2 regions of the Lysinibacillus sp. NPDC094403 genome follow, and region 2 is predicted to be linked to the other one. Evidence: riboswitches for the same ligand, from Rfam matches in the RefSeq annotation. Region 2 holds a riboswitch; the other holds the start of a gene.
The links. A riboswitch is a leader RNA that binds a small molecule or an ion and turns the genes downstream of it on or off. The one in region 2 is predicted to bind cyclic di-GMP.
Positions count from the first base shown of each region.

Region 1: linked by a shared signal. The riboswitch ahead of ACQKMV_RS13055 (M60 family metallopeptidase) and the one ahead of ACQKMV_RS16045 (amidase) in region 2 are both predicted to bind cyclic di-GMP.

Region 1 covers NZ_JBNNTL010000007.1:104,731-108,161, reverse strand. The annotation lists gene ACQKMV_RS13055 (M60 family metallopeptidase) at 1-1,994, opposite strand, end outside; cyclic di-GMP riboswitch class I at 2,234-2,317, opposite strand; gene ACQKMV_RS13050 (DUF2089 family protein) at 2,659-2,958, shown strand; gene ACQKMV_RS13045 (hypothetical protein) at 2,958-3,257, shown strand.
Region 2 covers NZ_JBNNTL010000011.1:56,930-60,360, reverse strand. The annotation lists gene ACQKMV_RS16055 (chemotaxis protein CheW) at 1-389, shown strand, start outside; gene ACQKMV_RS16050 (DUF6366 family protein) at 611-817, shown strand; cyclic di-GMP riboswitch class I at 1,055-1,143, shown strand; gene ACQKMV_RS16045 (amidase) at 1,187-2,074, shown strand; gene nspC (carboxynorspermidine decarboxylase) at 2,118-3,257, opposite strand; gene ACQKMV_RS16035 (saccharopine dehydrogenase family protein) at 3,254-3,431, opposite strand, start outside.

The DNA of each region.
Region 1 (3,431 bases), on a different contig from region 2:
CGAGCAAAATGTTCACTTAAATCTAAACCAAGTGCTTCTGAAGATAATTCAACTAAATATTGTTGTTTAGATCGATCACCATCTGAAAGTGTCACATCTCGTTCGCGGTATAAAGAATTTAATTTACCCCAATACCCTGGGCTATACATTTCAAGTTGCCAAAAAACAGCTAGTTTTTCAAATAGAGCTTGATTGTTATAATCTTTTGAATTTTCTTTTAGTACGTTTTTATAGACGTTCGCTTCATACGGAATACGTCCATCGATTTTGCCATAAAATGCTGAAATATGCTGTGGAAGCATATTGTTTGTTACCTCCCCGATAGTTCGTACACCAATATCCATACGATGACCGATTTCATGGATAACGCCCCATGAACCGCCTTTTTCTTCAATTGGAACTAAGATATTGGATACGACATCATCCAGTGTACCGATATGATCGCCAGCCGCATACATATACGCATAAGGCTGTGCAAGTCGTACGTTGTCTCTAATTAATTTAGGGTCATTTTTTTCATTTCGTCCATCTAAACCGTAATACTTAAATAATTCGTTCATTAGACGATTATACGATTCAATTGTTTGTAGTGGGCTATAGCCATTTTCTATATACGTTTTGTAAGCACCTGTTGCAGTACCTGTCCAGAATAAATGGTCACTAACGATTTCTACGATATCTAGTACTTCGCGATCTTCAACATTAGGATATTTTGCTATATCTTCATCAATTTTTTTCTTATAGTCGATTAAAAATTGTTTGAACTCATCGACATTTGTGGACTTCGTTGCAAAAGGAATGCTATCAACACCTTCAAATCTTAATTTTGGTGCTTTAATTTGCTGTTCAGCTGTATAGGGGTTTTCAATATAAATTGTTCCACCCGGTGTGACTGCCTTCTTATATTGAGAAGTTTTAGGGATTGCAGGAACAGTGATGACGTTTTTACCGACTTTTAAGCTTACACTTTGTCTCCAACTATCCCAAGCACCTTCTTGTTGCGCAAAAGCTAAGCGTGGTAATGGCCCAGATGTCGATGCGTCAACGTAAACGATAATTTGATCGCCTGGCTGAGCAGCAAGTCCAGTTGGTTGCAAATTGTTGCCAAAGCCAAACTTTAATTTTTCATTCGCATGCTTTACCATATTCCCATGTTGCTCGGCTACTATTATTTTTCCTTCTGTAACGACTTCACCATTAATAACTTTCTTAGCTAACTCTGTATTCTCTTTATAAGTAGCATATAGTGGATGCGTTGTTGCTTCTGCTTCTAGTGCGTTAATTTGCTCGATACTATTGAATTCAGGTGAAACTTTGTTCATTGTACCGTCAGTAAATAACTTCGCCATTTTATCATCTAAGGTATCTTCTTTATAAAACTGAAACTCTGATGCACTTGCCCAGTCTTGATTTGCTTTAGTGAAAACAAATTTTACTCGTTTAAATTCTGTAGGCTTGAACTGAATTTCCACGATATCTCCTGTAGAACCTGTATATTCACCAGATGAAACGAGTGTAAAATCATTGCCTGTATCTGTAGTGGAGCTATAAATTTCAAACTGCTGAGCAAAACCTTTACCTTTCGCAGAAGATTGACGAGCAGCATAGACAATTCTATTTAACGTAGACGCTTCATTAAACTGGATAACGACTTCATTTGTAAATGATGCACTGTTCGGTTTTCCAGTTTCCCAATGTGTATTCATGTCGCCATCAATCGCTTTAACAATAGTAGAATTAGCATATCTTCCACCGTTGTTAGTGATCGATTTAATGTTCGTGTTCGCCATTTTAAATACGTCATCGTATGCTTGTAAAATCTCTTTTCCATACAAATCAAATACTTTCACCGAAGCGATCGTAGGATTAGTACTAGCTTCATCTGAAGTTTTGACAATGTTTCCATTCAGATTTTCACTTGCTATAACATTCAATGGACCGCCGACTAAATTCAAAGCCAAGGTAGATACTATTACAAATTTTACCGTTTTCATGCATGATTCCTCCTAATGAATTTTTCCTGCGGAGCACATAAAAAAGCTACTCAAAGAAGAGTAGCTTAATTTCAAATAAGGAAATCATAAAAAAATCCCACAAAAAAATGAGGGCACTGAAAACGCTAAAAGATTAAAATTCGTCTTTAAGAAATTATATTAAAAAATCATTTTTCAGTGGATTGCAGATAAATGCAATATTTTTTACGAACTTATTAAACAAAAAGTATTATGTACTCTTTGGCAACTGGCTGACATAGTTATAAACCTTAGTCCCTATAGCTTTGCGTCCCTAAATTTCTTTACGTTTGCCTATTCAATTATTCTACAGTAAAGAATAGCATAATGAAAATAATTACCAAAGAACAATTTGTACTATATTTTGACGCCTGTTATTAGGGTAAAATGCCGGATTTTTTTCACTAATGGAAAAGTAAAGAGATTTATCGATGGGGAATATGTTACGCGTGAGTGATTTTAGTAATGGTTAAACTGCTTAACTATCAGCTACTTATGTCAGCATTATAGATTAAATAAGCCATATGTTTCCTCGTCTAAAAAAGCAATTTAGCTTAAAATAACCTTAAAAATAAATGAATAATATTAATGGATACTTGAATTTTATTTAATTTTTATTTAACATTATTAAAAAGGAGGGGGTAATATGAACCGTGATGAAGTACCAGCTTGGATTTTGTCTTTAGATAAAGAATCTGTTGAATTTATAAGAAAATTTATTATAAATTCTGGGTCTTTAAAGAATATATCTAAAATTTATGGTGTATCATATCCGACTGTAAGAATTAAATTAGATACATTAATTAAAAAAATTGAACTAAATAGCAATACTGAAGACCTGGAATTTGTAAATATGATTAAGAATTTGGTAATTGATGAACGGTTGAGTTTAGAGACGGCAAAAATGATTATTGATAAATATAAAAGCGAAAGGAATGATGAATAATGGATTCAATTTATAAATGGATAATAGCCATTTTGATAGCCATTGTAATAATAGGAATTCAATCTTTTTTATCTAGAAGAACAAAAGTTTACTGGGGAGTAGTTGTACCTATTCTGTATTTAGTTTTTATTTTCGGATGGTGGTCCATTAAAATGGATAATGTCAATACATATTCACTTATTAAGGTTGCAGTTGGTGGTTCGGTGTTTTTATTAGGAACTTGGGCTAAAGGAAGGGAATCACTAAAAAATAAAAGAAAGAAAGAATTGGAAAAAATGAAGTTACATGATATTAGTTAATGAATATAGAAAATAGAGTGATCAAACTTTTTTCAAATGAAACAACGCCAGTAAAATAATAAAAGGGCCACATTAGTGACCCTTAGTATCAAGTCAGGAGGTGTAAGGCTAAATTTGCTCTACACTACTATATTTATGTTCTGGAAGTTATTTTAGTTAGTTTTGTGCCTGAGA
Region 2 (3,431 bases):
CGATTCCTCATTTGCCTAATTATCTTCTAGGCTTTACAAGAATTCGTGGCGAGCTCGTACCTGTGCTTGATTTTGAGCGTATTCTTTATAATCGTTCTTCTAATGCTGCAACAGCACGGGTTATTGTGTTGAATACGGACGTTGTGAATTATGGGTTACTTGTAACAGAAGCTCGTGAAATTCTTGATTTTGATGAGTCGGTATTAAAGCAGATGGGACTTGTCAATTATTCAAAAACACGCTACTTTACAGCTGTGGCCAATCTTGAAAATCGTATGATCACATACGTTGACCCGAAAATACTTGTGAATTCATTAGAAGGTATACGTGAAATAATAAATTATTTACACAAAATGCTTGAAAATGAAAAAGAAAATGTAGAGGCATGAGTTTTTAAAGGATTAAAAAATCCAATACAACACTTCATATTTGATGTTTTAGGCAGAATTACAAATTTGTGATTCTGTCTTTCTTTTTAACCTCATTTCCATTTCGACTGGGCGCACTTTCCTGGAGGCGTCCAATAAGCCACATTACAAATAAGCATAAAAATGGATATGTCTTTCTATAGTATAAAAAGTAAATATTAATTTAGGGGAGGTTTTGTCATATGGATTCAAAGAATAAGGAAACACCAGAAGAAAAAAGAGAGCGTTTAAAACAAACTGAATTAAAAAACAATGCTACTGGTTCTTTAAACGATGGAATAAATAGGGGAACTAGCGGAAACTTAAATGGTATGGGCTGGAAAGAGACGGTGGTATTAGTTTTAGTGTTATTTATAGGATACATTACATATAAATTGTTTTTCAGTTAAAGATATCGAAAGGAATCTTTATCTAATTTTGCATTCCTTATTTCTCAATTGCTACACATACATCTTCTATATCATTCGTTCAATATGTTCACCTTGATCATCACTACTACGTTTTTATGCTGATATAGTAAAAATAACCTGTGTTCTTATTATCTTGTTTGAAAGTTGTTAATAAAATTATGCGTTTTACCTACAGACATTTTCATTCCAACGTCGTATTATGTAAAGTAAGAAAACTACTGTAAAAGGCAAACTTCACCGAAAGGGAAGGACGCAAAGCCATGAGTCTAAACACTATTTTAGTGCATGATTGTCAGGTTGCCAGGTTCTGTTCTATGAGCCTCGGCGAATAGAATGGAGATGTAATATATGGTAAGTCGTTCACTATCAAAAGCAATCATTGTTTTTATAGTAACAATTGTAAGTACGCTAGGATTAACAATGGGAAAGGTAGAAGCAAAGGCCATGCAAGATAGGGCTACTTGGTTGTGGGATACGACAAAGATTGTCGAAGATGAATCAGGAGTACTCTCATTTTTAGAAAGTAAGCAGGTAAATAAATTATATTTACAAATTAATAGTGATATAGCAAGTAACTATTACAAAAGTTTTATCGATAAAGCAACAGCAAAAGGTATAAAAGTATATGCGTTAGATGGTTCTGCAAACTGGGTTTCAACAGATGGCTATAAAATGCAGGATCAGCTGTTTGACTGGTTACATACATATAATGAAAATGCATCAGCAACAGAGCAATTTTCTGGAGTCCATCTCGATGTAGAGCCCTACTTAAATAGTGGTTGGAGCTCAAACCAAGTAAATACGATTGAATCCTATCAAACGCTTCTTACTAGAGCGAAAGGGGATACCGATCAATTACAATTGCCACTGGAAGTCGATATGCCATTTTGGTTTGACGAAATTACATACAATAACCCTTTTGGGCAAGGTTTATTAGCTGATTGGGTAATTGAACAAGTGGAAAGTGTTTCGATAATGGCCTATCGAGATACCGCTAAAGACGTTATAAAAATTGTTGAACATGAAATAAACTATGCAAATAAAGTAAATAAATCAATTATTATTGGTATAGAAACCGGAGCCTCTGATGAAGGGAAAAATATTACCTTCTATGATAATGGAGAGGCTTATATGAATAAACAGTTAGCACAAGTTCATAAACATTATGCCGATAAAACAAGCTATAATGGTTTTGCCATTCATCATGTTGATAGTTGGATGAATATGCAACCGTAAAAAATCCTCTCCAACAATAAGTTGGAGAGGATTTTCTTTGTTCTTAAGAAAGTCGACCGCTATAGTCTTCAAATTTAAATTCACGAATGACTTTAATGCCTTCTTCATCGTTATAAGAAACGATTGATGGAAGATTAACACCATTAAACATATGATTTTTTACCATTGAGTAATGCGCCATATCTGTGAATACTAGACGATCGCCTGGTTGTAAAGGTTGTTCAAATGAATAATCACCGATCACATCACCAGCAAGACATGTAAGTCCGCCTAGACGATATGTGTAAGCTAGTTCATTTGGTTGACCAGAACCGATAATCATTGGACGGTATGGCATTTCTAGAACGTCTGGCATATGGCAAGTTGCCGATGTATCTAAAATTGCTAGGTCCATACCGTTTTTCTGTACATCAAGAACAGTTGCTACTAAATAACCTGTATTAAGGGCAACAGCTTCACCTGGCTCTAAATATACGAGAAGGTTATACTTGTCTTGAATGTAATTAATGACATTCACAAGCTTTTCTACATCATAATCGTCACGAGTAATATGGTGACCTCCACCAAAGTTTAACCATTTCATTTGATGTAAGACATCACCAAATTTTTCTTCGACAACTTTTATAATACGCTCTAAAGTATCTGAGTTTTGCTCACACATTGCATGGAAGTGTAAACCATCAATACCGTCAAGCTGTGACTTGTCGAAATTGGCTAAAGTTGTGCCAAGACGAGAATTCGTGTAGCAAGGGTCGTAAAGGGCCGTTTCAATTTCAGAGTACTCAGGATTGATACGAATACCACATTCAATTGTTTTACCAGCAGATTTTACTTTGTCCTTATATTGATTCCATTGGTTAAATGAATTAAACACAATATGATCAACATAGCCAAGAAGCTCGTCCATTTCATGCTCTACGTAAGCTGGTGCATAGACATGCACTTCTTTGCCCATTTTTTCATAACCTAATTGTGCTTCAAATAATGAGCTGGACGTAATCCCTGCTAAATATTCACCCACTAATGGGAATGTTGAATGCATTGAAAATCCTTTTAAGGCAAGTAAAATACGGCAGCCTGTTCGATCTTGAATCGATTTTAAAAGTTCTAGATTTTTTGTTAATAATCGTTCATCCACTACGTAAGAAGGGGATGGAACTTTTGAGAAATCAATTGGTTTCATCGGCTTAATTCCTTCGCTTCTAAATCAAGGTCAAGTAATTCTGGATTATGGCTTTCTTGCCATGGTAGACCCCATTTATTTAACGCATCCATGAATGGATCTGGATTGAAATCTTCGACGTTCCAAACGCCTGGTTTACGCCATTCACCGTTCATCACAAGCATTGCACCAATC